4 regions of the Pseudomonas sp. EA_35y_Pfl2_R5 genome follow, and region 4 is predicted to be linked to each of the others. Evidence: predicted binding sites of a transcription regulator. Region 4 holds the regulator's gene; each other region holds the start of a gene.

Region 1 (5,806 bases), 120 kb from region 4:
GAATCATCAGACTTGCGGCCGGTGATGATCACATTGCCCTTGTACAACTTCATGCGCACCACACCATTCACATTGGCCTGGGAGGCGTCGATCATCTGTTGCAGCATCAGACGCTCAGGGCTCCACCAGAAACCGTTGTAGATCAGGCTGGCATATTTGGGCATCAGCTCGTCTTTCAGGTGAGCGACTTCGCGGTCGAGGGTGATCGACTCGATGGCGCGGTGGCCCTTGAGCATGATGGTGCCGCCGGGCGTCTCGTAGCAGCCACGGGACTTCATGCCGACAAAACGGTTCTCGACGATATCCAGACGGCCGATACCGTTCTCACCGCCGATGCGGTTGAGTTCGGCCAGCACGGTGGCCGGGCTCATTTCCTTACCGTCGATGGCAACGATGTCGCCCTTGCGGTAGGTCAGCTCGATATAGGTAGGTGCGTCAGGCGCTGCCTCGGGGGAGACAGTCCATTTCCACATGTCTTCTTCGTGCTCGGTCCAGGTGTCTTCCAGCACGCCGCCCTCATAGGAGATGTGCAGCAGGTTGGCATCCATGGAGTACGGCGACTTCTTCTTCCCGTGACGCTCGATCGGGATGGCATGCTTTTCGGCGTAGTCCATCAGCTTCTCGCGCGACAGCAGGTCCCATTCGCGCCACGGGGCGATGACTTTCACGCCAGGCTTCAGTGCGTAGGCACCCAGCTCGAAACGCACTTGGTCGTTGCCCTTGCCGGTGGCGCCATGGGAAATGGCATCGGCACCGGTCTCGTTGGCGATTTCAATCAAGCGCTTGGCGATCAGCGGGCGAGCGATAGACGTGCCCAGCAGGTACTCGCCTTCGTAGACGGTGTTGGCACGGAACATCGGATAGACGAAGTCACGCACGAATTCTTCGCGCAAATCGTCGATGTAGATTTCCTTGACGCCCATGGCCTTGGCCTTGGCGCGTGCCGGCTCGACTTCCTCACCCTGGCCGAGGTCTGCGGTGAAGGTCACCACTTCGCAGTTATAGGTATCTTGCAGCCACTTGAGGATCACGGAAGTGTCCAGGCCACCGGAATATGCCAGGACTACCTTGTTTACGTCGGCCATGCCATCAACTCCACGGGGTTGTGCGGGAAAACCCGTGATTCTACTGGTCACGGCGCCTGATTTACAGAGGCGCGACAGCTTGTGACGGCCAAGCGACGGATAATTGTTGAACAACTGACGAATAGCAGGCGCTAGGAAGTAGCCGCTGGGTCAGTCGCTTCAGGGGCCGGAGCAGGTGCAGACGGCACTGCCGCCTCCGGCACCCGATCTAGAAGAATGGTTACCCGGCGATTCTTCGCACGGTTGGCTTCATTAGTGTTCGGCGCCACCGGATAGCGCTCACCATGGAAGCGCATGGTGATCTGCTCGGCAGGAATACCACCGGCCTTGAGGTACTCCATCACGGCCAGCGCGCGGCGGCGCGACAGGTCACGATTGGTCAGCCGATTGCCGCTATTGTCGGCATGGCCATCGAGCTGAATGCGATTGACGCTGGGGTCGGCCTTGAGAAAGCTCAGGATGATATCCAGCTTGGCCTGAGCCAGCGGCTCCAGATCGATACCGCCACCCGGAAAGCCGACCTGGCTCTTGCGCACCTGATCGAAATTCACCGGCAGAAGTTTGGCCGTGCAATCCAGATAATCGTTGTATGCCTTGCCAAATTTGGCTGGCAGCAAGCGAACTTCAACCGCATCACCGCCCATCGCCGCACGATGCCTCACCAGCGGGCTGCGGCCTTCCAGTAGGCCGGTGAGTAAGCGCGTGCCCTGCTCCTGGGAACTGTTGAACAGCACCTCTGCCGGCACCACGGTGACCGAACCTAGGTTGATATCACCGCGCCCCGGCTGCCAGGGCGCAGCGGCCGCCAGCAAGGTTGCATTGCCGGCACCCAGCCAGCGCTCGCGGGCTTTCAGGCTGAAGGTGACTTGCTCGCCGGCACGGCGCACAAACACCCCGGAACCGAAATCGGTGATCGGCTGCGACAGGCGGCACTCGAACTGATCGCCATCGACCTGCCATTCGATCTTCTCCAGACGCGTCTGGAAACTGATGCCAATGGCCGGCTGGCTTGCCAATAGGCAAAGCACCACGAGTGGATAGGGTCGCACGACAGGCTCCAGGTAATACGGCTTACCTGTTGTCTATCGGTGCCACAGCGGAAAACTTGAGCCGTGCTTTATGCCACTTACGCAGGCACAACCCGAGCACAGCACTGCCTTCAGTCAGCTTTACCCACCGCGCCCGCTTTCAACGTGCTGCCACGGGGCTTTTCCGGTAGCATTCTCGCCACGTTTTGCCCGCCTGGAAGCTTCCATGACTGACCGCCTTACCCTGCTGCGTCCCGACGACTGGCACATCCACCTGCGCGACGGCGGCGTTCTGCCGCACACCGTCGGCGATGTAGCCCGCACCTTCGGCCGCGCCATCATCATGCCCAACCTGGTACCGCCGGTGCGCAACGCCAGCGAAGCCGACGCCTATCGCCAGCGCATTCTCGATGCCCGCCCTGCCGGTAGCCGCTTCGAGCCGCTGATGGTGCTGTACCTCACCGACCTGACTCAGCCTGAAGATGTGCGCACGGCTAAAGCCTCGGGCTTCGTACATGCGGCCAAGCTCTACCCGGCGGGTGCAACCACCAACTCCGATTCCGGCGTGACCAGTATCGACAAGATTTTCCCGGTGCTCGAAGCCATGGCCGAAGTCGGTCTGCCGCTGCTGGTGCACGGTGAAGTGACGCGCAGCGAGATCGATGTGTTCGACCGCGAAAAGGTCTTTATCGGTGAACACCTGAGCCGTGTGGTAGAACGCTTCCCAACCCTGAAAGTGGTGTTCGAACACATCACCACCCGTGATGCGGTGGAGTTTGTGCAAGGCGCTTCGGCCAACGTCGGCGCCACCATCACCGCCCACCACCTGCTCTACAACCGTAACCACATGCTGGTTGGTGGTATTCGTCCGCACTTCTATTGCCTGCCGATCCTCAAGCGCAACACCCACCAGGAAGCCCTGCTGGATGCGGCCACCAGTGGCAGTGCCAAGTTCTTCCTCGGCACCGACTCAGCGCCACATGCCCAGCACGCCAAAGAAGCCGCCTGTGGCTGTGCCGGCTGCTACACCGCCTACGCCGCCATCGAGTTGTATGCCGAAGCCTTCGAGCAACGTAATGCCCTGGATAAGCTGGAAGCCTTCGCCAGCCTCAATGGCGCCGACTTCTACGGCCTACCGCGCAACACCGACAGCATCACCCTGATTCGCGAAGACTGGACCGCCCCGGCGAGCCTACCGCTAGGCGAACTGTCGGTTATTCCTTTGCGTGCGGGTGAAACCCTACGCTGGCGCCTGCTGGAGGCAAACGCGTGAGCGAAGACCTGTACGAAGACGAACTAGAGAGCTCTAACTCCGGCCCGCGCCACCCTATGGCGGCGCGCTTTCGCGGTTACCTGCCGGTGGTCGTGGATGTGGAAACCGGTGGTTTCAACAGCGCCACCGATGCCCTGCTGGAAATCGCGGCCACCACCATTGGCATGGACGAAGGCGGTTTCCTTTATCCAGAGCACACCCAGTTCTTCCGCATCGAGCCATTCGAGGGTGCCAATATCGAGCAGGCGGCGCTGGACTTTACCGGCATCAAACTCGATCACCCGTTACGCATGGCCGTCACCGAAGAGCACGCGTTGACAGAAATTTTCCGCAGCCTGCGCAAATCGCTGAAATCCAACAGCTGCAAGCGGGCGATCCTGGTCGGCCACAACAGCAGCTTCGACCTGGGCTTTCTCAATGCTGCAGTGAACCGTACCGGCATCAAGCGCAACCCGTTCCACCCGTTCTCCAGCTTCGACACCGCCACCCTGGCGGGCCTCGCCTATGGCCAGACCGTACTGGCCAAAGCCTGCCAAGCCGCCGGCATCGACTTCGACGGCAAGGAAGCACACTCGGCCCGTTACGACACCGAGAAGACTGCCGAATTGTTCTGCGGCATCGTCAATCGGTGGAAAGAGATGGGCGGCTGGATGGACTTCGATGACTGACCTGCCCTTGTAGCGCAAAGCAGTCATCCATATAAAAGCCCCGCATCTGCGGGGCTTTTATATGCAACAGCGCAGGTCAAACCTGCGCTGCTTCTATCAGGCGCTTTGCGCCAGGTCCATCAACTCACGATTGGCCACAGCGTACATGGCGTAGTCGGTAGCAGTCGCGGCACGCAACTCTCCCAGCATCAACTTCCAGCGATCAACCAAACGGCGGTGCTGATCGAGCCACACGCCAACACGCCCCTCGATATCCGTCGGACCTTCAGCCATCTGCAATACCGATACGGTGATCGCACGCTGCTGCCAGTCCAGGTCATCGCGGAAGGCTTCACGGGCCAGCGCCTGCCAGTTGTTTTCCACCGGCAAACTGGTGATTTGCTGCAAGTACCAGGACAGCTCCAGCGAGTCGCCAATGGTGAAGTAAGCGGCTGCCACCTGGGCCGGTTCCTGGCCAGTGAGATCCGACGCTTCGATAATTGGCAACAGGGTGTACAGATGACTGGTGCCCGCAACAACACGGGCCAGAACCTCCGGCACACCGGCTTCGACATACGCCTGGAAGCGGGCCAGCCACTGCTCGCGGGCCGGGCCTTCGAGCAATTCGTCCAGACTCAGGGCCAGGGCTTCGACGCGTGGCGCAAAATGCCCCACATCGCGGGCCGCATCCAGGTCATTACGGCGGCTACGCAAGAACCAACGTGTAGCCCGGCGACCCAAACGCATCAACTCGTCCATCATCTGCAACTGCAACTCGGCTGGCACCTTGGAATCCAGCGCTTCAATCTGCTGCCACCAGTGCGGCAGACGGAACACATCACGCACGATCACATAGGCACCGGCGACATTGGCAGCGCTCATGCCAGTGGACTCCTTCAGGCGCTGCACGAAGGTGATGCCCATATGGTTGACCAGATCGTTGGCGATCTGCGTGCTGACGATTTCACGCTTGAGGCGATGGCGACGCATCGGCTCGCCAAACTTCTTCGCCAGCAGCGGCGGGAAGGCGGTTTCCATCTCGCGGGCCAGATATTCATCGTCCGGCACTAGAGATTTCAGCAGCGATTCCTTGAGGTCGATCTTGCTGTAGGAGATCAGCACCGATAGCTCTGGACGGGTCAGGCCCAGACCATTGGCAGCACGCTCGTTAAGCTCGTCATCAGTAGGCAGGAACTCCAGGGCGCGGTCCAGTTTGCCGGCCGCTTCCAGGGCGTTCATCAGGCGCTTGTACTCGCCAACCCGCTCGCGTGCGCGGCGCTCGGCCAGGGACAACGCCTGGGTTTGCTTGTAGTTGTTACCCAGCACCAGACCGCCAACTGCGTCGGTCATTTCCACCAGCAGCTTGTTGCGCTGCTTACCGGTCATGTCGCCAGCGCCGACGATTTCGCCGAGCAGGATCTTGATGTTCACCTCGTGGTCGGAGCAGTCCACACCACCGGCGTTGTCGATAAAGTCGGTGTTGCTCTTGCCGCCATAGAGGCCGTACTCAATCCGGCCCAGCTGGCTCATACCGAGGTTACCGCCCTCGCCCACCACCTTGGCGCGCAGTTCACGTCCATCCACGCGCAGCAGGTCGTTGGCCTTGTCGCCAACGTCGGCGTGGCTTTCCTTGCTGGATTTCACGTAGGTGCCGATACCGCCGTTCCACAGCAGATCCACTGGCGCCTTGAGCAAGGCGTTCAGCAGTTCGTTAGGCGCCAGCTTGTCCGCGCGGATGTCGAAGCGCTCTTTCATTTGCGGGCTGATGGCGAT
Region 2 (5,806 bases), on a different contig from region 4:
GGTTAAGCCCCGGCAAACGCGACTGCAGGTACGGCAATGGCCCGGCATCCAGCCCCCAGGCGTTGCGGATAAAACCCTGCAGCGGCAAGGACGGATACGCCTCGTTACTCCCTCCGCTGATAGCCGAGAACACTGGGCCGGAGTCATTAATCAGGAAGCTGCGCGTCGGCGCAATGTCCTGACGCGTCGGCGCATAGTTGGTCAGGCTGCCTGCACCGCCAGCGCTGCAGCCGGTGGTCAGCATCTGCGTGGGACGTGGCAAGTTGTCTTTCAGCCAACCCACAACTGCGCGCATATTGCGCAGGCCATTGTGGTGCCAGATCAAAGGCGCCTGCTGGCTCTGCGGGTCTTCATAGACTGCGACCTTGTCGCCGGAGTAGATGTCGCCGGTGCAATACGGCACATAGACCATGTTCCAGTTCTGAGTTTTCACCCGCGTCCAGGGATGCAGACGCACCACAAAAGGACTGACCAGGCTGGCACCCGGGTTGAGCAGACTCATGTAGTCATTGGGAATACCGTCGGGGTTGCGTGCGCCGCGAATGCCACTCTGCCCGGTGCAACTGGCGTAGTCCCAACAAGCTCCACCACCCTCAAGGTAGATGATGGTATTTCGGGTGTTGGGCACGCGGTTGACGAAGAACTTGTACGGCGAACCATTGCCACACACAGCGCCGGTTTGCGGGGCCATCTGTACGGTTTGCCAGGCATAGTAATTGGCCGGTTGGAAGCCGCTGTTGAAACCGCTCGGGTTGGCCAGCAGCGGATACGGCCCGAGGCGCTGCGCCGGGGTGACCTTGTTATCTGCCGCCGGTGCCACTACCAGATTACTCAGGGTTTGCCAGAAGTTGTAATCGCCCTGTTCGGCCTGAACTGGCATTGCCAAGGCCGAAACCATCAGCGGCGCGACGCAGCGCCGAAGAGTTATCGCTACAGACATGGTGAGTCCCTCATCTTATTGTCAGCGATGGGTCCACATACCCGAGCCGTTATATGAAGTACCTCCAGTGTTACCCGAAATCAGCTGTTCCCTACTGGAAGCTGCTCATAAACGCACCGAAGCAGCAGTAACTGCGCGTACCCAAACGTATCGCCGCTGCTTAAACTTCAAGCCAGCCTGGCGATTCGTGCACGTTAGTCCAAGAAACTCCCGCTAACCACAGGAGAACATACTTATTGGATATAGCGCGGCGGTTTTTAAGCTGCTGTCGTTATCTGCCGGCGCGTCATTTCTGCATTCACATGCGCAATAAAAAGGGAAGCTTGGCTTCCCTTTTTATGTGGCTGCGTTAGGTGCTATATGCGGAACTGACGGACCAGAGCACCTAGGCGTTCACCCAGCCCGGCTAGGTTGCGAGCGGTTTGCGCGCCCTGCTGGGTTTCGTCGGCCACGCTGTCCACCGCCACGGCAATCTTGTGCACACTGCGGTTGATCTCTTCGGCCACGGCGGTTTGCTCCTCGGCGGCGCTGGCGATCTGCGCGTTCATTGCGTTGATGGTGCCGATCAATTGTGCAATGGCATCCAACGAGGTACCGGCCAGATTGGCCTGCTCGCTGGTGACATCACCCGCATCGCTAGAGCGGCGCATCGATGTCACAGCATCCTGAGTCCCCTTCTGCAGACGGTCGATCATGCCCTGAATTTCCTGGGTGCTCTGCTGCGTGCGGCTGGCCAACGCGCGCACTTCATCGGCTACCACGGCAAAGCCGCGCCCCGCTTCACCGGCTCGCGCGGCCTCAATGGCGGCGTTAAGAGCTAGCAGATTGGTCTGCTCGGCGATTGAGCGGATCACATCGAGCACGCTGACAATCGACGACACGTCCTTCTGCAGAGTGTCGAGGGATACGCCGCTGTCGCGGATGTCCTGCACCAGGGTATGGATGCGCTCGATGCTGCCATCGACCACCTTTTTCGCTGCCTGGCCTTCGGTGTCGGTCTTCTGCGCTGCTTCTGCTGCACCCTGAGCACTTTGCGCGACCTCATGGGCAGCGGCAGACATTTCATTGATAGCGGTGGCCACCTGATCGGTCTCATGGCGCTGACGCTCCATAGCCTCTTCCGAGCGCTGCGTCTGGGCTGAGACCTGGCCAACCAGTTCAGTCAGTTGGCCGGTCATATCGACGATCTGCCGTACCAAACCGTGGATCTTCTCGACAAAACGGTTGAACGAGCCCGCCAGTTGTCCCAGCTCATCGTCACCATTGATCGGCAGGCGGCGCGTCAGGTCACCTTCACCTGCGGCGATGTCATCGAGGTTGTCCTTGATCTGCTGCAGCGGGCGCAGGAAGGTGTTGCTCAGCACCACACCGACAATGCCGAATATCACCAGCAGCACGGCAGCAATCACCATGATGCTGGTGATGATGGTGCTGATGCGCTCGTCGATTTCAACCTGTACTTGGGCGATTTGCGCCTCGATACCGTCAAGGTTGATCGCCGTGCCCAGCGCCATATCCCACTTCGGCAGGTAGTAGCTGTAGGCCATTTTCGGTACCAGCACCGCATCATTGGTCGGCAGTGGCGAGCTGTAATTGACGTAGTAGCTGTTGTTCTTGGCGACATTCACCAGTTCACGGTTGATGTACACGCCATTCGGATCACGGCGATCGGCCAGGCTCTTGCCGACATCCACCGGGCTGTCGCCGCGGAACAGGCGCACCACATTGGAGTCGTGGCCGAAGAAATAACCGTCCTTGCCGAATTTGATTTTCGACAGAATGGCGATGGCTTGTTCGCGGCTGGCCATATCGCCTTGCGCGGCACCGTCATACAGCGACTGCACCGAACCCAGGGCAATTTGTACGTAATGCTGCAGCTCGTTGCGGCTCTCCTGCAGCAGGCGCTCGCGGGTCTCCTCAACCTCTTGGGCTGCCAGGTTCTGTAACACCTTGGCGGCGGCACCACTGAGTACCAGGGCAAACAGCACCACCGGTACCAGTGCCAACAGCACTACTTTTGATTTCAAGGTAAGACGCATCGGGCAGGTCCTTGCTAAGCGATACAGCGGAATAAAAACGGGGCAACCGGTATATCGGTTGCCCCGCTGAAAGGTTGAGTCACCTACAGCTGTAGCGCTTCAGACGACCCCGAACCCGATTAGATCACCATAGCTGCTGCCCAACCGAATACCAGCAGGGGCAGGTTGTAGTGCAGGAAGGTCGGTACCACGCTGTCCCAGATATGGTTGTGCTGGCCATCGACGTTAAGCCCGGCGGTTGGACCGAGGGTCGAATCGGAGGCTGGCGAGCCGGCATCCCCCAGCGCGCCGGCAGTGCCGACGATGCACAAGATGGCCAACGGGCTGAAGCCCAACTGCAGGCCCAGCGGTACAAAGATTGCGGCGATGATCGGCACGGTGGAGAACGATGAGCCAATGCCCATGGTCACCAGCAGTCCCACCAATAGCATAAGCAGTGCGCCCAACGCCTTGTCATGACCGATCAGCTCGGCGGAGCTGTCGACCAGGCTTTTCACCTCGCCAGTGGCTTTCATCACTTCGGCAAAACCGGCGGCGGCGATCATGATAAAGCCGATCATCGCCATCATTTTCATGCCTTCGGTAAACAGGCCATCGGCCTCTTTCCAGCGCACCACGCCGGACACCGAGAAAATGATGAAACCCACCAGGGCGCCGATGATCATCGAGTCCAGCCACAGCTGCACGACAAACGCCGCGACAATCGCCACGCCCGCCACCAGAAGGCTCAGTGGGTTGTAGGCAACATCAACGCGCTCGGCCTGCTCGATCTTGCTCAGGTCATACACACGTTTTTTGCGGTAGCTGAACAGCACCGCTACCAGCAAGCCGCACAGCATGCCCAATGCGGGAATCGCCATAGCCTTGGTCACTTCCAAACCTTGGGTATCGACGCCGCCACTGGCGACATTGGCCAGCAAAATGTCATTGAGGAAAATCCCGCCAAAACCCACCGGCAGAAACATATAAGGCGTAATCAGGCCGAAGGTCAGCACACAAGCAATCAGGCGACGGTCGAGCTGCAGCTTGCTCAGTACATAAAGCAGCGGCGGCACCAGCAGCGGGATAAAAGCGATATGAATCGGCAGGATGTTCTGCGAGGAAATAGCCACTGCCAGCAACAGCACAATCAGCAACCACTTGAGCAGCCCTGCGCCTTTGGCGTCCTGCTTGCCGACCATGGCCAGAGCCTTGTCTGCCAGAGCGTGAGCCAAGCCGGATTTGGCAATTGCCACGGCAAAGGCACCAAGCAAGGCATAGGACAACGCCACTGTCGCGCCGCCGCCCAGGCCTTTATTGAACGCCGCCAGCGAGCCTTCAATCCCCAGCCCCCCGAGCAGACCACCGGCCAATGCACCGACGATCAAAGCCACCACCACATGCACACGGCACAAGCTGAGAATCAGCATGATCCCCACTGCCGCAACGACTGCGTTCATCAAGTTACTCCCGCAATTTAAAGAGGTCCGCGAAGGTCTTAACCTTCTCTGGATGCTGCGCCGGTTCGGCGAAGGGCGCGTACTCTGCACAATGCTGACCGACCTGTCAAAACACCCGTAAATTATTCTGTACAAGGCGTTGCTAATTTCGATTACCCTGCACCTTTATAGCCGCTACTGGCCTGCGATTTGCTCTGCTTTACTTAACCTGAAACTTAAAGAAAAGCTTCTAAGCGCCGATAGGCGCTCTAAGCCTCTGTCATAAAAAGGTCCTGAAAATGCTGTTCAGCCGACTTTCCATCCAGTTGAAAATCACCCTACTGGCCGGCCTGTGCTTGCTGGCTATTGTTGCCGTGCTGGTTTCGGCCTCGGTCATTCAGGCCTCGCGCAGCGCCAGCCTGGTCAAGCAGTCCAGCTCGACCATGCTGCAGGAGTCCGCACAGTTGCGTATGTCGGCGCGCGGCGAATCTCAGGCGCTGCAAATCCAGCGCTATTTTATGGACGCCTATCAGTACGGGCGCGGTGCGGCCACGCAGGTATTGTTTATTCGTGAGCAGGCCGAAAAACGCTTTCTCGATGCCTTCGATCTACGTGAAGACCTGACTCGTCAGGTACGCAGTGCATTGGAAGCCAACCGCAGTTTGCTGGGTATTTATGTCGCGTTCGAGCCCAACGCGCTGGACGGCAAGGATGAGCTGTTTGCCGATCAGGAAAATCTCGGCAGCAATGACAAAGGTCGCTTTTCGATCTACTGGTCACAGGGCGATAACGGCGAACTCAGCTCCGAGGTCATGACCGAAGAAAACCTCAACGACACCACACCAGGTATCAGCGGCGCGCCCTATAACGCTTGGTACAGCTGCCCATTGCAGCAAAAGAAGGTGTGTCTGCTTGATCCCTATATCGATGAGGCTGACGGGGTAAAAACCCTGATGACCAGCATCGCCTTCCCGCTGGAAAAAGGCGGCAAAGTGATCGGCGTACTCGGTGTGGACATCAGCCTGGCCAGCCTGCAGGAGCTGAGTACCAGCGCGCATCAAGGCCTGTTCGACGGTGCTGGACATGTCAGCATCATCAGCCCGGCGGGCTTGCTCGCAGGCCATAGCCGTGACAGCAGCCTGCTAGGCGGGAAACTGGAAAAAGCCTTCACCGACCAACACCGCGAAATACTCAGTTTGGTCGCAACTAATCGTCCGGAAACCTTGCACCATGAAGGGGCGTTGCAAGTACTGCAACCGCTGCTGCCTATCCCCGAGTCACAACCCTGGGGCGTGTTAATGGAGGTGCCGGAAAAGGTTCTGCTGGCACCGGCGGCTCGCCTTGAGACGCAAATGGATGAAATGGGCACACGCAGCACCGCCGTGTCTTTAGGCCTGGGGCTAGCTGCC
Region 3 (5,806 bases), on a different contig from region 4:
GTTGGCCTTGGCCAGCAGTTCGGTGAACAAGCGGTCGCTGTTCGCGCCGATACGCGCATAGATCGAAATGATCGACACGTTCTGCCGGCTCACCGAGGTCATGTAGTCGATGCCGTCGGCGCTGGCCAGGCTCTGCTGCAGCGGCTGGGTGATATAGCCCTGGATGGTTTCGGCATTGGCCCCGGGGTAGGCCGTGGTCACCGTGATCAGGGCGTTTTCCATCTGCGGGTATTGGCGGATGGTCAGTTTGCTGAATGCCTGGAAGCCAAGCAGGATGATCAACAGACTGACCACAGTCGCCAATACCGGGCGACGGATAAAGGGATCAGTAAAAGCCATAAATATATTCCTTTACGCCTGCGCGTTTACTCGGCGCTCGGCTTGGCCTGGGCATTGGCGATGCTGACGTGGGCGCCGCTATCCAGCTTCAGCTGGCCGGCGGACACCACCTGCTCACCGGCCTGCAGACCTTTGTTAATCACCACTTGGCCGTCGCGGCGCTCACCGGTTTCGACAAAGCGGCGTTCGACTACCAGCTCGGCCTGGCCTTTGTCGTCTTTGACCGGCTGGCCTTCGTCAGCTTTTTTCTCGCCGATCACGTATACCGAGTTGCCATACAGGGTGTAGGTGATGGCGGTTTCCGGGACGACAATCAGGTTCTGCTCGCCGGGCAGCAGCACTTCGAGGTTGGCGAACATGCCGGGCAGCAGTTTGTTGTCCGAGTTGACCAGCATGGCGCGCACCTGCACGTTGCGGGTGGTGTCTTCGACCTTGGGGTTGATCGCAACGATTTCGCCCTCGAACACCTCGTTCGGGTAAGCCGCCACGCTGAAACGCACACGCTCGCCGATGGCCAGTTTGGGCACCGCCTGTTCTGGCAGGAAGAAGTCGACGTAGAGCTTGCTCAGGTCCTGCAGGGTGGCGATGGTGGTGCCCGAGGATAGGTAGTCCCCGACGTCGACCTGACGGATGCCGATGGTGCCGGCAAACGGTGCATTGATGCGCTTCTTCGCCAACATGGCTTTCAGTTGAGCAACGCTGGCGTTGGCCTTTTGCAGGCTGGCGGACAGGCGGTCAAACTCGCTTTTCGAAATGCTCTGGCGGTTGACCAGGCTGCGGCCGCGCTCGAATTCGACGCGGGCTAGGCCCAGTTCAGCTTCGGCGGTGGCCAGGCTGGCCTGTTCAACGTCGCTGTTCATCTGAATCAGCGGTTGCTGCGGGGTGACCTGCTCGCCAGAGCGGAACAGCACCTGTTGTACGGTGCCGCCGACCTCCACGGTCAGGTCAACGCCCTGGAAAGCCTTGAGCGTACCGATGGCTGGCAGGCGACCCTGCCACGGGCGTTCTTCTGCCGTTGCGGCATCGACGCTGATGGCGGGCTGCGGTGCCGAGAACATCTGCACTTGTTGGTAGATGGAAAAGCCTTTGTAGGCGGCGAGGGCGAGTACCACGACGAGTACTGCGCCGAGCATGATCAGCATGCGGCGGAGCAACATATTCCGGTTCCTTGGCAAGGCGGTTGAATAGCCTGGGAATAGGCAAGAGGGGCACCTTAGACCGCGCGCCAAGGCCTGTCAAAGATTCGCATTTGCAAAATGTTGTTGTGCAAAAGTTGCCTGATTGATCAAGTGCTTTTTAAGCAAAATGCCAGCATAAGCTGGCATTTTGTGTGTTGCGCTGTGCTGCTCAGGCACTCAGGCGTTGGGTCACTTCGTTGAGTTGGCCAGAGAGGACTTGCAGGTTTTGCCCGGCGCTTTCGGTGCGCTGCACGTTCTCCTGGTTGGCGGTGGCGATGGCGGTGATCTCGGTAAGGTTGCGCGAGATGTCTTCGGCCACGGAGGTCTGCTCTTCGGCGGCGGTGGCGATCTGCCTGTTCATATCGCGGATCGCTTCCACCGCGCTGGTGATCAGCTGCAGCGTCGCGCCGGCCTCGGTGACCTGAGTCACGCCTTCCTCGCTGCGCTGCTGACCGCTTTCAATGGCGCGTACCGCATTCACCGCGCCGGTTTGTACGGTGTCGATGATCTGGTGGATTTCTGCGGTGGACTCGGCGGTACGCTGCGCCAGGGTGCGCACCTCGTCCGCGACTACGGCAAAACCGCGGCCTTGTTCGCCGGCGCGGGCAGCCTCAATGGCGGCATTGAGCGCCAGCAGGTTGGTTTGCTCGGCGATGCCGCGAATTACTTCCAGTACCTTGCCGATGCGCCCGCTATCGGCTTCCAGGCGGCGAATCACCTCCGAGGTGTTGCTGATTTCGCCGCGAATATCGGTAATGGTTTTGATGGTCGCCTGCATCACCGTTTCGCCCTGACGCGCCGCGCTATCGGCAGCATCGGCCGCGCCGGCGGCTTCGGCAGCGTGGCGTGCGACTTCCTGAGCGGTGGCGGACATTTCGTGCATGGCAGTGGCGACCTGATCGGTACGCGAGAACTGTTCGCGTGTGCCCTGGGCCATCAGGGTGGCGATGGAGTTGAGTTCGCCACTGGCGATGTCCAGGTCCGCCGTGCTGCGTTTCAAGCGGGTAAAGGTGTCGGAGAGGAAGTCGCGCAGAATATTCGCGGCAACGGCCAGATTACCCAGCTCGTCCTGGCGGGTGGAGTCGACGCGCTTACCGAAATTACCCTGGCTAAGTTGCGCAATATGCTCGATCAGCTCGCGGATTGGATTGATCAGGTTGCGGTTGATCAGCCATAGGCTGAACAACGCGATCACCACGGTAGCGCCGAGCATCAGCAGGGTGCCGAAGGTAATGGTGCGATCTGCCGAGGCGTTGATCAGGTTGGCCTGCTCCAGGCTCTGCTCATGCAGTTCGCTGGACAGTGCCTCCAACTGCTGCGTGGTGTTGCGGTCAATGCCGGAGACTGCCTTGTCGCCGACCGCAGCGTCACCACCGGCGGCGACAAAAGCATCACGGCCCTTGCGGTAATTGGCGCCGAGTGTCTGATGCTCACTGCGCAGCGCGTCGACCTTGGTTTTCAGTGCACGGTCGGCGCTGGCCAGTTCGCTCAATTTGCCCAGTAAGTCCTGCACCTTGCGCTCCTGCGTTTCAAACTGGCTCCAGTATTTGTCCAGTTGGGCTTTGTCGCTGCCACGCAGCAGCACGTTCTTCCATTCCTGCACTTGGGTCTTGAAGTTCAGGTTGGTCGATTCGATCAGCGTCGAAGCCGCCAACGGTCCTTCAAGTAGGCCCCGATAGGACTGCATGCCGTTGGAAAGGAAGCTGAAGCAGGCCAGTGCCGTGACCAGAATCAGCGCCAGGCTGCCGCCGAGCAGGGCGAGGATTTGCGCGCGCAAGGATTTTTGCAGAAACATGGGTCATACCCCTGAGTGTGGGAGGCGGGATGCCAGTGACGCTGAACGCGCCCGAACTGCGAAGATCCCTATCGACTGGTATCAGCTGGGCCGGATTGCCGAGAAGCAGCGGCTCGCTAGGAGTATAGATCGGCTCTGCGGCAGCGTTCTTTAACGTGCCGCAGGCGTGTTACAGATTCAGCGGTGGGGCGGTCTAGGCCAGGCGCAGGTGGTTGTCCCACAGGCCTGCGGGGAGTTGTAGCGGCAGGCTGCTGATCTCGGCGCTGCGGCAGTCATATAAGCGGCAACGGCCGACGCCACTGCTGACCACAAAGCCTTCGGCTACCGCGCCAACGCCGGCGCAGTCGGCCAGGGACGCATCCAGGCGTAGCTCGGCACTGTCCAGATCCCAGATAAACACCCGGTTGCCGCGCGGTGCGGTCAACGCTAGCAGACGCCGCTCGCTGTGGATCGCCACGCTGGCGGTGTACTGGCTCATCAACTGGCGCTGTGCCTCGGCTACCGGGAAGTGCTGGAAGGGCTGGCCGGGGCGTTTGATCGCCAGCAGTGGCACCACATCGCTGGCCTCGCCCATATATTGCTGACCGCTGACCAGGGTGCCGTCGCTGGCTACGGCCATATGCCGCACGCTGTTCATCCGTTCGGGCAGCTGCTCCTGGCTGATCAGGCTGCCGTCGCGGCGCAGCAGCACCAGGCTGGACTGCATGGCATCAAGGTTCATTTCCACCCGGCTGTCGGCCTCGGTGCGGATGCCGCCGTTGGCCACCGCCAGGGTTTCACCGTCTGGCAGCCAGAGTAGCTGGTGCGGCCCGATGCCGTGGGTCGACAGTTCGCTGCTGCGCAGCAACTGTTCACCTTGCAGGCGATAGACACCGAGTACGCCGCGACCGGGGTCAGAGGTGTCGTTCTCGGTGGCGTACAGCCATTCGCCGTCCTTATGGAACACCGCATGGCCATAGAAGTGGCGCTGGTTGGGTGAATTCAGGGTCTGCAGCAGGCGGCCGTCACGGGTGTCGATCAGGTAGCTCTGGGTGCTCGGGCGGCGGCCGACAAACAGTGCCATCGGCAGAAACGGATGGCCAATCACATCGTGGCAGCGCTCGCTGACCTGGGTGGCAAATACCTGGCTGCCATCCAGCCTATAACCCACTGCGAAGTGCTTGCCGGCGCTGTCGTTGCGCGCCGATAGCAGTAGCGGCTGCGCGCTGTTGTGCATCAACGTCCAGCCGCCGTAAGCGCCGGCGGCCGCTGCCGTAGCGGCAACAGCAGCGATGCTCAGCCCGAGAAAGGCGCGGCGATTGATCTGCATGCTTCAGTCACCGTCATGGGCGTTAAAGCCCAGTTGGATGCCCAGGGTCTTGGCCAGCTCGGACTCATGCAGGCGATGCAAAACATTCAGGCTGTCATATAGCGCATTGACCTCAACACGACCGGCTTCGTCGCTAAGCAGTTCGCCGAGCGGGCGCTGGGCCGCGGCCAGGCGCTGGCGGGTGTCGCTGTAGGCGGCATTAATACGTTGTTTCAGTGCGTCTTGATCACTGTCGAGCAGTGCTTGAATGCCATTCTGCTCGGCACCCAGCCAGATGCGTTCGGCACTGGCCAGGCTGGCGGCGAGGTTGGCCAGGCTGGCCTTGCTGCGCCAGGCTTCGGCCTGGTAGGGCTGCGGCTGGCCTTTGCTCTGGCGGCCGAGTGGCGTGCCGAGCTTTTTCTTCAGTCCGTCGAGGGCGCTGACCTGGGTGCGCAGCAGTTCTGCAACTGCTTCCGGGGCTTCGGCGTAGCGGGCGTTGGGGAAGTCCTTGAGCAGCGCGGCCATACCGTCTTTGGCTTGCCACTGTCTCAGCACATCGGCGGCCAGCGCTTGCTGGTGCTGGCCGATGGCGACGATCAGCGGGCAGTAGCGGGCTTTCTGTTCGGCGACGCCCAGGTCGATGGCTGGGTCGAACAGCAGGTATTCATAGGCGGTCAGGCCCTGCACCACGACGCTGGATTTATCCAGATCGGCTGGGGTCAGCTCGGGCTTGCTGTTGACCAGCGCCTCGACCTGACGCGCCACGAGGTTCTTCTTGTCCGGCCAGAACTGTACCTGCCAGGCGCGGTTGCCTTCGGCTAGCGGGCCGAAGGCAACCGGTTGCACGGCGGCCCAGGCGCTTTGCGCGCTGCTGAATGCCAGGCGGGCGTCGGTCAGACTCTGTTGTCCGCTGCAGAAAGCTTGGCCGCTGACGGCCAGCTGTCGGTCAGCTTCGCTCCAGGCACTGTAAATCGGCAGTAACACGCCATCGGTAAGCGCGCGGCTGACCTGCTGCTGCGGATTGCTTGGGCTGCAGGCAGTGAGCGTGAGGCTAAGCAGGGCGAGCGTGAGGGGTGAGCGGATCATCTGCGGCTCCTTACAACGAATTCAGAAACGCCAACAGCGCGTCGCGCTCGTCGGCATTGAAAGTCAGCACCTGCTGCTTGGCCGCCTCGGCCTCACCGCCGTGCCAGAGGATGGCCTCCA
Region 4 (5,806 bases):
ATGGGCAAGACCACCACCCTGGCCAAGCTGGCCGCGCGCTACGTGCTCAAGTACGGCGCGCAGCATATTGCCCTGGTCAGCCTGGACAGCTACCGCATTGGTGCTCAGGAGCAACTCAAGACGCTGGGGCGCATTCTCAATGTCCCAGTGACCTTGGTTGACCCCGGTCAGTCATTGACCCAGGCTTTGGCCCCATTGGCACGTAAGCGTGTGGTATTGATCGATACTGCAGGCTTACCCGCTAATGATCCGGCCCTGCGCATGCAACTGGAAACGCTGGCCAGCCGTGGTGTCAACGCTAAAAATTATCTGGTAATGGCGGCCACCAGCCAGAGTCAAGTCCTGAAAGCCGCCTACCATAGTTATAAGCGCTGCGGTTTGTCTGGCTGCATCCTGACCAAGGCGGATGAAGCGACGAGTCTGGGTGAGGTTTTAGGACTGGCTATTAGCCAGCGTCTACCGGTAGCCTATCTTACTGATGGGCCACGCATTCCCGATGATTTGCAGGTTCCGCGCAGTCATCAATTGGTTAGTCGGGCCGTGGGGCTGCAGGCCAATCAAGATCCAAGCGAGGATACGATGGCGGAGATGTTTGCCGGCCTTTACCAGCAACCTGCACGACGCGTGAGTTAAGTGCCATGCTGTTGGAATTGAACCGCGCTTAGCCGACCAAGTGGCTCCAGTCGAAGTTAGACAAGGTGTGTAGAAATATGGGTATGCATCCCGTACAGGTGATTGCGGTGACCGGCGGCAAAGGTGGCGTCGGTAAGACCAATGTGTCGGTGAACCTGGCGTTGGCCCTGGCTGATCTTGGTCGCCGGGTGATGCTGATGGACGCCGACCTGGGCTTGGCCAACGTCGATGTGCTGCTTGGTCTGAGCGCCAAGCGCACCCTGGAAGACGTCATCAGTGGTGAATGTGAACTGCGCGATGTGCTGTTGCAGGGCCCCGGTGGCGTTCGCATCGTGCCGGCTGCGTCTGGCATTCAGAGCATGGTGCAGCTGTCGCCCATGCAGCATGCTGGGCTGATCCAGGCGTTCAGCGATATCAGTGACAACCTCGATGTGCTGATTATCGACACCGCCGCCGGTATCGGTGATGGCGTGGTCAGCTTCGTGCGCGCGGCTCAGGAAGTGCTGGTGGTGGTGTGTGATGAGCCAACGTCGATTACTGACGCCTATGCGCTGATCAAACTGCTTAACCGCGATCACGGCATGAATCGTTTCCGCGTATTGGCCAACATGGCTCACAGCCCGCAGGAAGGTCGTAACCTCTTTGCTAAGCTGACTAAAGTCACTGACCGCTTTCTCGACGTTGCCCTGCAGTACGTAGGTGCAGTTCCTTATGACGAGTCAGTGCGCAAGGCCGTGCAGAAACAGCGTGCGGTTTATGAAGCCTTCCCGCGTTCGAAGTGCGCGCTGGCGTTCAAGGCGATAGCCCAAAAAGTCGATGCCTGGCCATTACCGGCCAATCCGCGTGGTCATTTGGAGTTTTTCGTTGAGCGTCTGGTGCAGCAACCGATCGCAGACACGGCCATATGACAGCAGCTTCTGGACTTCGTATGTATAGCAAGGCGCAGGCGCAGGATTCCCAACATCAATTGATCGAGCGCTACGCGCCCTTGGTCAAACGCATCGCCTACCACCTGTTGGCGCGCTTGCCGGCTAATGTGCAGGTCGACGACTTGATCCAGGCTGGGATGATCGGCTTGCTCGAAGCGTCAAAAAAATACGACTCCAGTAAAGGTGCCAGCTTTGAGACCTTCGCCGGTATTCGCATTCGCGGCTCCATGCTTGATGAAGTGCGTAAAGGGGACTGGGCCCCACGCTCAGTGCATCGCAATAGCCGCATGGTCAGCGACGCGATTAGAAAAATTGAGGCCAGAACCGGCAGAGACGCTAAAGATCAAGAGGTTGCGGCCGAACTCCAATTGAGTCTCGAGGATTACTACGGCATTCTTGGCGACACTTTAGGCAGCCGCCTGTTCAGCTTTGACGACCTTTTGCAGGACGGCGAGCACGGTGGGCTGGGTGAAGACGCTGGCAGCAACCATCTCGAACCTTCTCGTGATCTGGAAGATGAACGCTTTCAGGCGGCCTTGGCAGATGCCATTGCCAACCTGCCGGAGCGCGAGCGCCTAGTGTTAGCGCTATATTACGATGAAGAATTGAATCTTAAAGAGATCGGTGAGGTGTTGGGGGTTAGCGAATCACGTGTAAGCCAACTACACAGTCAGTGTGCCGCTCGTTTACGCGCTCGTTTGGGCGAGTGGCGCGCACATTGAGTTTACTCGCTAACGCTAGGCCGGTTTCACGATTAAAAGCGTACACAGGGTGCTGGGTGCGTTTGGGACTGTACGGAGGTCGACTTGGACAAGAACATGAAAATCCTCATCGTTGATGACTTTTCAACGATGCGACGGATCATCAAGAACCTCCTGCGTGACTTGGGGTTCACCAACACAGCGGAAGCCGATGATGGCGTGACCGCGCTGCCCATGCTGCAGAGCGGCAGTTTCGATTTTCTGGTGACGGACTGGAACATGCCCGGTATGACGGGTATCGACCTGCTGCGTGCAGTGCGTGCGGATGAGCGCCTGAAAACTCTGCCGGTGTTGATGGTAACCGCTGAGGCCAAGCGCGATCAGATCATCGAAGCAGCCCAGGCTGGTGTTAACGGTTATGTAGTCAAGCCGTTCACTGCCCAGGTACTGAAAGAGAAGATTGAAAAAATCTTCGAACGCGTCAACGGCTGATGTCTGCCATGAGGTTGCTATGGAACATAAAGATTCCGCTCAGGGTGATCTTGAGTCGTCCCTGAAACACAACGCTCGCCAACTGGTAGATAGCCTGGAACAAGGCAACTTTGGTGAAGCGGTACAGCTGATACATGAGCTCAACAAAGCGCGTGACCGCGGCTTGTATCACGAAGTCGGCAAGCTGACCCGTGAGCTGCACAACGCCATCGTCAACTTCCAGCTAGATCCCCGTGTGCCACACGCCACTGAGGTCTCGCAAATTACCGATGCCACCGAACGCCTGAATTACGTGGTGACGATGACCGAGAAAGCGGCCAATCGCACCATGGATCTGGTTGAGCAGAGCGCACCATTGGTTAATGACCTCAGTGATGAGGCGCAGAGTCTGAGCGCTGACTGGGGGCGCTTTATGCGCCGCGAGATGAGCGCCGATGGCTTTCGTGAGTTGGCCAAGCGTGTGGAGTTGTTTCTCGCGCGTAGCGAGCGTGACGGCGCCAAGATATCGGGTCACCTCAACGATATTCTCCTGGCTCAGGACTATCAGGATCTGACGGGGCAGGTGATCAAGCGTGTAACCCAGCTGGTGACCGAGGTGGAAAGCAATCTGCTGAAACTGGTGTTGATGGCCAGCCAGGTAGACCAGTTCGCCGGCATTGAGCACAACCATGAGCTGCTACGCGCCGAACAAGAACAACAAAAAGAGCCTTCCCGTGGTGAAGGTCCGCAGATTCATGCCGATAAGCGTGAAGACGTCGCATCCAATCAGGATGATGTCGACGACCTGCTTTCCAGTCTGGGATTTTAGGAGCACGTCTTATGAGCTTCGGCGCCGATGAAGAAATCCTCCAGGACTTCCTGGTAGAGGCCGGCGAGATTCTTGAACTACTGTCCGAGCAGCTGGTAGAGCTGGAAAGCCGCCCGGACGACATGAATCTGCTCAACGCTATTTTTCGCGGGTTTCATACCGTCAAAGGTGGTGCCGGTTTTCTCCAGCTCAATGAGCTGGTGGAATGCTGCCATATCGCAGAAAACGTCTTCGACATCCTGCGTAAGGGTGAGCGGCGCGTCGACTCCGCGTTGATGGATGTGGTGCTAGAAGCACTGGATGCCGTCAACAGCATGTTTACTCAGGTCCGTGAACGTACCGATCTGACTCCGGCCACCCCTGAGCTGTTGGCCGCCCTGGCACGCCTGGCTGAGCCGGCAGGTGCTGAGGAAACCGCGCCGGCTGAAGTGCACGCTGAGCCTGAACCCGAGGTTGAACAGGCTGCCGGCGATATTACTGACAGTGAATTCGAGCAATTGCTGGGCGCCCTGGATGAGGCGCCGACGCAAGCCTCCAGCGCCGCCAGCAGTGATGAGATTACCGATGATGAATTCGAGTCCCTGCTTGATCAACTGCATGGCAAAGGTCAGTTCGTAGCGCCCGACGTGGCGGCTGCACCTGCCGCGCCTGTTGCTGCTGCACCTGTGGCAACAGCAGCGGCTGGTGATGAAATCACCGATGATGAATTTGAGTCACTGCTCGATCAGTTGCATGGCAAAGGCCAGTTTGTGCCGCCTGCTGTATCGGCGCCTGCAGCACCCGCGGCCAAGGCTGAACCAGCTGCCGCGCCGAGCGGTGATATCACCGACGATGAGTTTGAAGCACTGCTTGATCAATTGCATGGCAAAGGCAAATTTGTCGAGCCTGAAACGACCAAGCCCGTTGCGCCAGCAGCGGCCGCCAAGCCTGCGGAGCCAGCCAAGGCCGCCCCTAAACCCGCTGTAAAACCTGCTGCCAAGGCAGAACCAGCCAAGGCACCTGCTGCCGCGCCTGCAACCGAAAAGGCTGCCCCGCCCAGCGAAGCGGAAACCACTGTACGGGTCGATACCGCGCGGCTGGATGAAATCATGAATATGGTCGGCGAACTGGTGCTGGTGCGTAACCGCCTGGTGCGCCTGGGTGCCAGTAGTGGCGATGAGGCCATGTCCAAGGCGGTGTCCAACCTGGATGTGGTCACCGCTGATCTGCAAACCGCGGTGATGAAAACCCGCATGCAGCCAATCAAGAAGGTCTTCGGGCGCTTCCCGCGTCTGGTTCGTGACCTGGCGCGCCAGCTCAAGAAAGAGATCAATCTGGAGCTGGTCGGCGAAGAAACCGATCTTGACAAGAATTTGGTCGAGGCCCTCGCAGATCCGCTGGTGCACTTGGTGCGCAACGCGGTCGATCACGGTATTGAAATGCCAGAGGAGCGCGAAGCCTCGGGCAAGGCGCGGGGCGGCAAGGTGATATTGTCCGCCGAGCAGGAAGGCGACCATATCCTGCTGTCGATTTCCGATGACGGCAAAGGTATGGATGCCGATCAGTTGCGTGCTAAGGCCGTGGAAAAAGGCCTGCTGGACAAGGACGCGGCCGACCGTCTCAACGAATTTGAATGCTACAACCTGATTTTCGCACCGGGGTTCTCGACCAAAACCGAGATTTCCGATGTGTCCGGCCGTGGTGTGGGCATGGACGTGGTGAAAACCAAGATTTCCCAGCTTAATGGCACGGTCAATGTGTTCTCGGTCAAGGGCCAAGGCTCGAAGATCGTCATCAAGGTGCCGCTGACCCTGGCAATTATGCCGACGCTGATGGTGATGCTGGCCAACCAGGCGTTCGCCTTCCCACTGGTCAACGTCAACGAAATCTTCCATCTAGACCTGTCGCGAACCAATGTGGTCGACGGACAGGAAGTGGTGATCGTGCGTGACAAAGCCTTGCCGCTGTTCTACCTCAAGCGCTGGCTGATCGGCAGCGCTGCCCATGTGGAACAGGGCGAAGGGCATGTGGTGATCCTCACTGTTGGCAGTCAGCGTATCGGCTTCGTGGTCGATCAACTGGTTGGCCAGGAAGAGGTGGTGATCAAGCCGCTGGGCAAAATGCTGCAGGGCACTCCAGGTATGTCGGGGGCGACCATCACCGGTGATGGACGTATTGCCCTGATTCTTGACGTGCCGAGCATGCTCAAACGTTACGCACGGCGTATCTGATTGTTAGCGGCGCAGCTATCTGTCGTGCCGCTT

The links. The regulator FliA, encoded in region 4, starts transcription of late flagellar genes. The targets are predictions, from matches to a motif close to CTAAAGTTTNNNNNNNNNNNGCCGNTAA.
Region 1: the regulator FliA is predicted to act here: its motif matches at 2,168-2,195, upstream of AACX99_RS11615 (flagellar protein MotY).
Region 2: the regulator FliA is predicted to act here: its motif matches at 3,031-3,058, upstream of AACX99_RS09215 (methyl-accepting chemotaxis protein).
Region 3: the regulator FliA is predicted to act here: its motif matches at 3,439-3,466, upstream of AACX99_RS19660 (methyl-accepting chemotaxis protein).

Annotation. Positions count from the first base shown of each region.
Region 1 is NZ_CAXAOW010000005.1:62,887-68,692, forward strand. Features, by position in the region: gene AACX99_RS11610 (argininosuccinate synthase) at 1-1,085, opposite strand, end outside; gene AACX99_RS11615 (flagellar protein MotY) at 1,217-2,134, opposite strand; gene pyrC (dihydroorotase) at 2,340-3,386, shown strand; gene rnt (ribonuclease T) at 3,383-4,054, shown strand; gene AACX99_RS11630 (NAD-glutamate dehydrogenase) at 4,151-5,806, opposite strand, start outside.
Region 2 is NZ_CAXAOW010000003.1:433,622-439,427, reverse strand. Features, by position in the region: gene AACX99_RS09220 (pectin acetylesterase-family hydrolase) at 1-940, opposite strand, end outside; gene AACX99_RS09215 (methyl-accepting chemotaxis protein) at 1,297-2,979, opposite strand; gene AACX99_RS09210 (Na+/H+ antiporter family protein) at 3,099-4,418, opposite strand; partial or broken gene AACX99_RS22210 (PDC sensor domain-containing protein) at 4,697-5,806, shown strand, end outside.
Region 3 is NZ_CAXAOW010000017.1:4,770-10,575, reverse strand. Features, by position in the region: gene AACX99_RS19670 (multidrug efflux RND transporter permease subunit) at 1-339, opposite strand, end outside; gene AACX99_RS19665 (efflux RND transporter periplasmic adaptor subunit) at 366-1,496, opposite strand; gene AACX99_RS19660 (methyl-accepting chemotaxis protein) at 1,687-3,312, opposite strand; gene AACX99_RS19655 (DUF1513 domain-containing protein) at 3,506-4,615, opposite strand; gene AACX99_RS19650 (imelysin family protein) at 4,625-5,686, opposite strand; gene AACX99_RS19645 (di-heme oxidoreductase family protein) at 5,697-5,806, opposite strand, start outside.
Region 4 is NZ_CAXAOW010000005.1:178,295-184,100, reverse strand. Features, by position in the region: gene flhF (flagellar biosynthesis protein FlhF) at 1-633, shown strand, start outside; gene fleN (flagellar synthesis regulator FleN) at 711-1,541, shown strand; gene fliA (RNA polymerase sigma factor FliA) at 1,538-2,284, shown strand; gene AACX99_RS12150 (chemotaxis response regulator CheY) at 2,381-2,755, shown strand; gene AACX99_RS12145 (protein phosphatase CheZ) at 2,775-3,563, shown strand; gene AACX99_RS12140 (chemotaxis protein CheA) at 3,575-5,773, shown strand.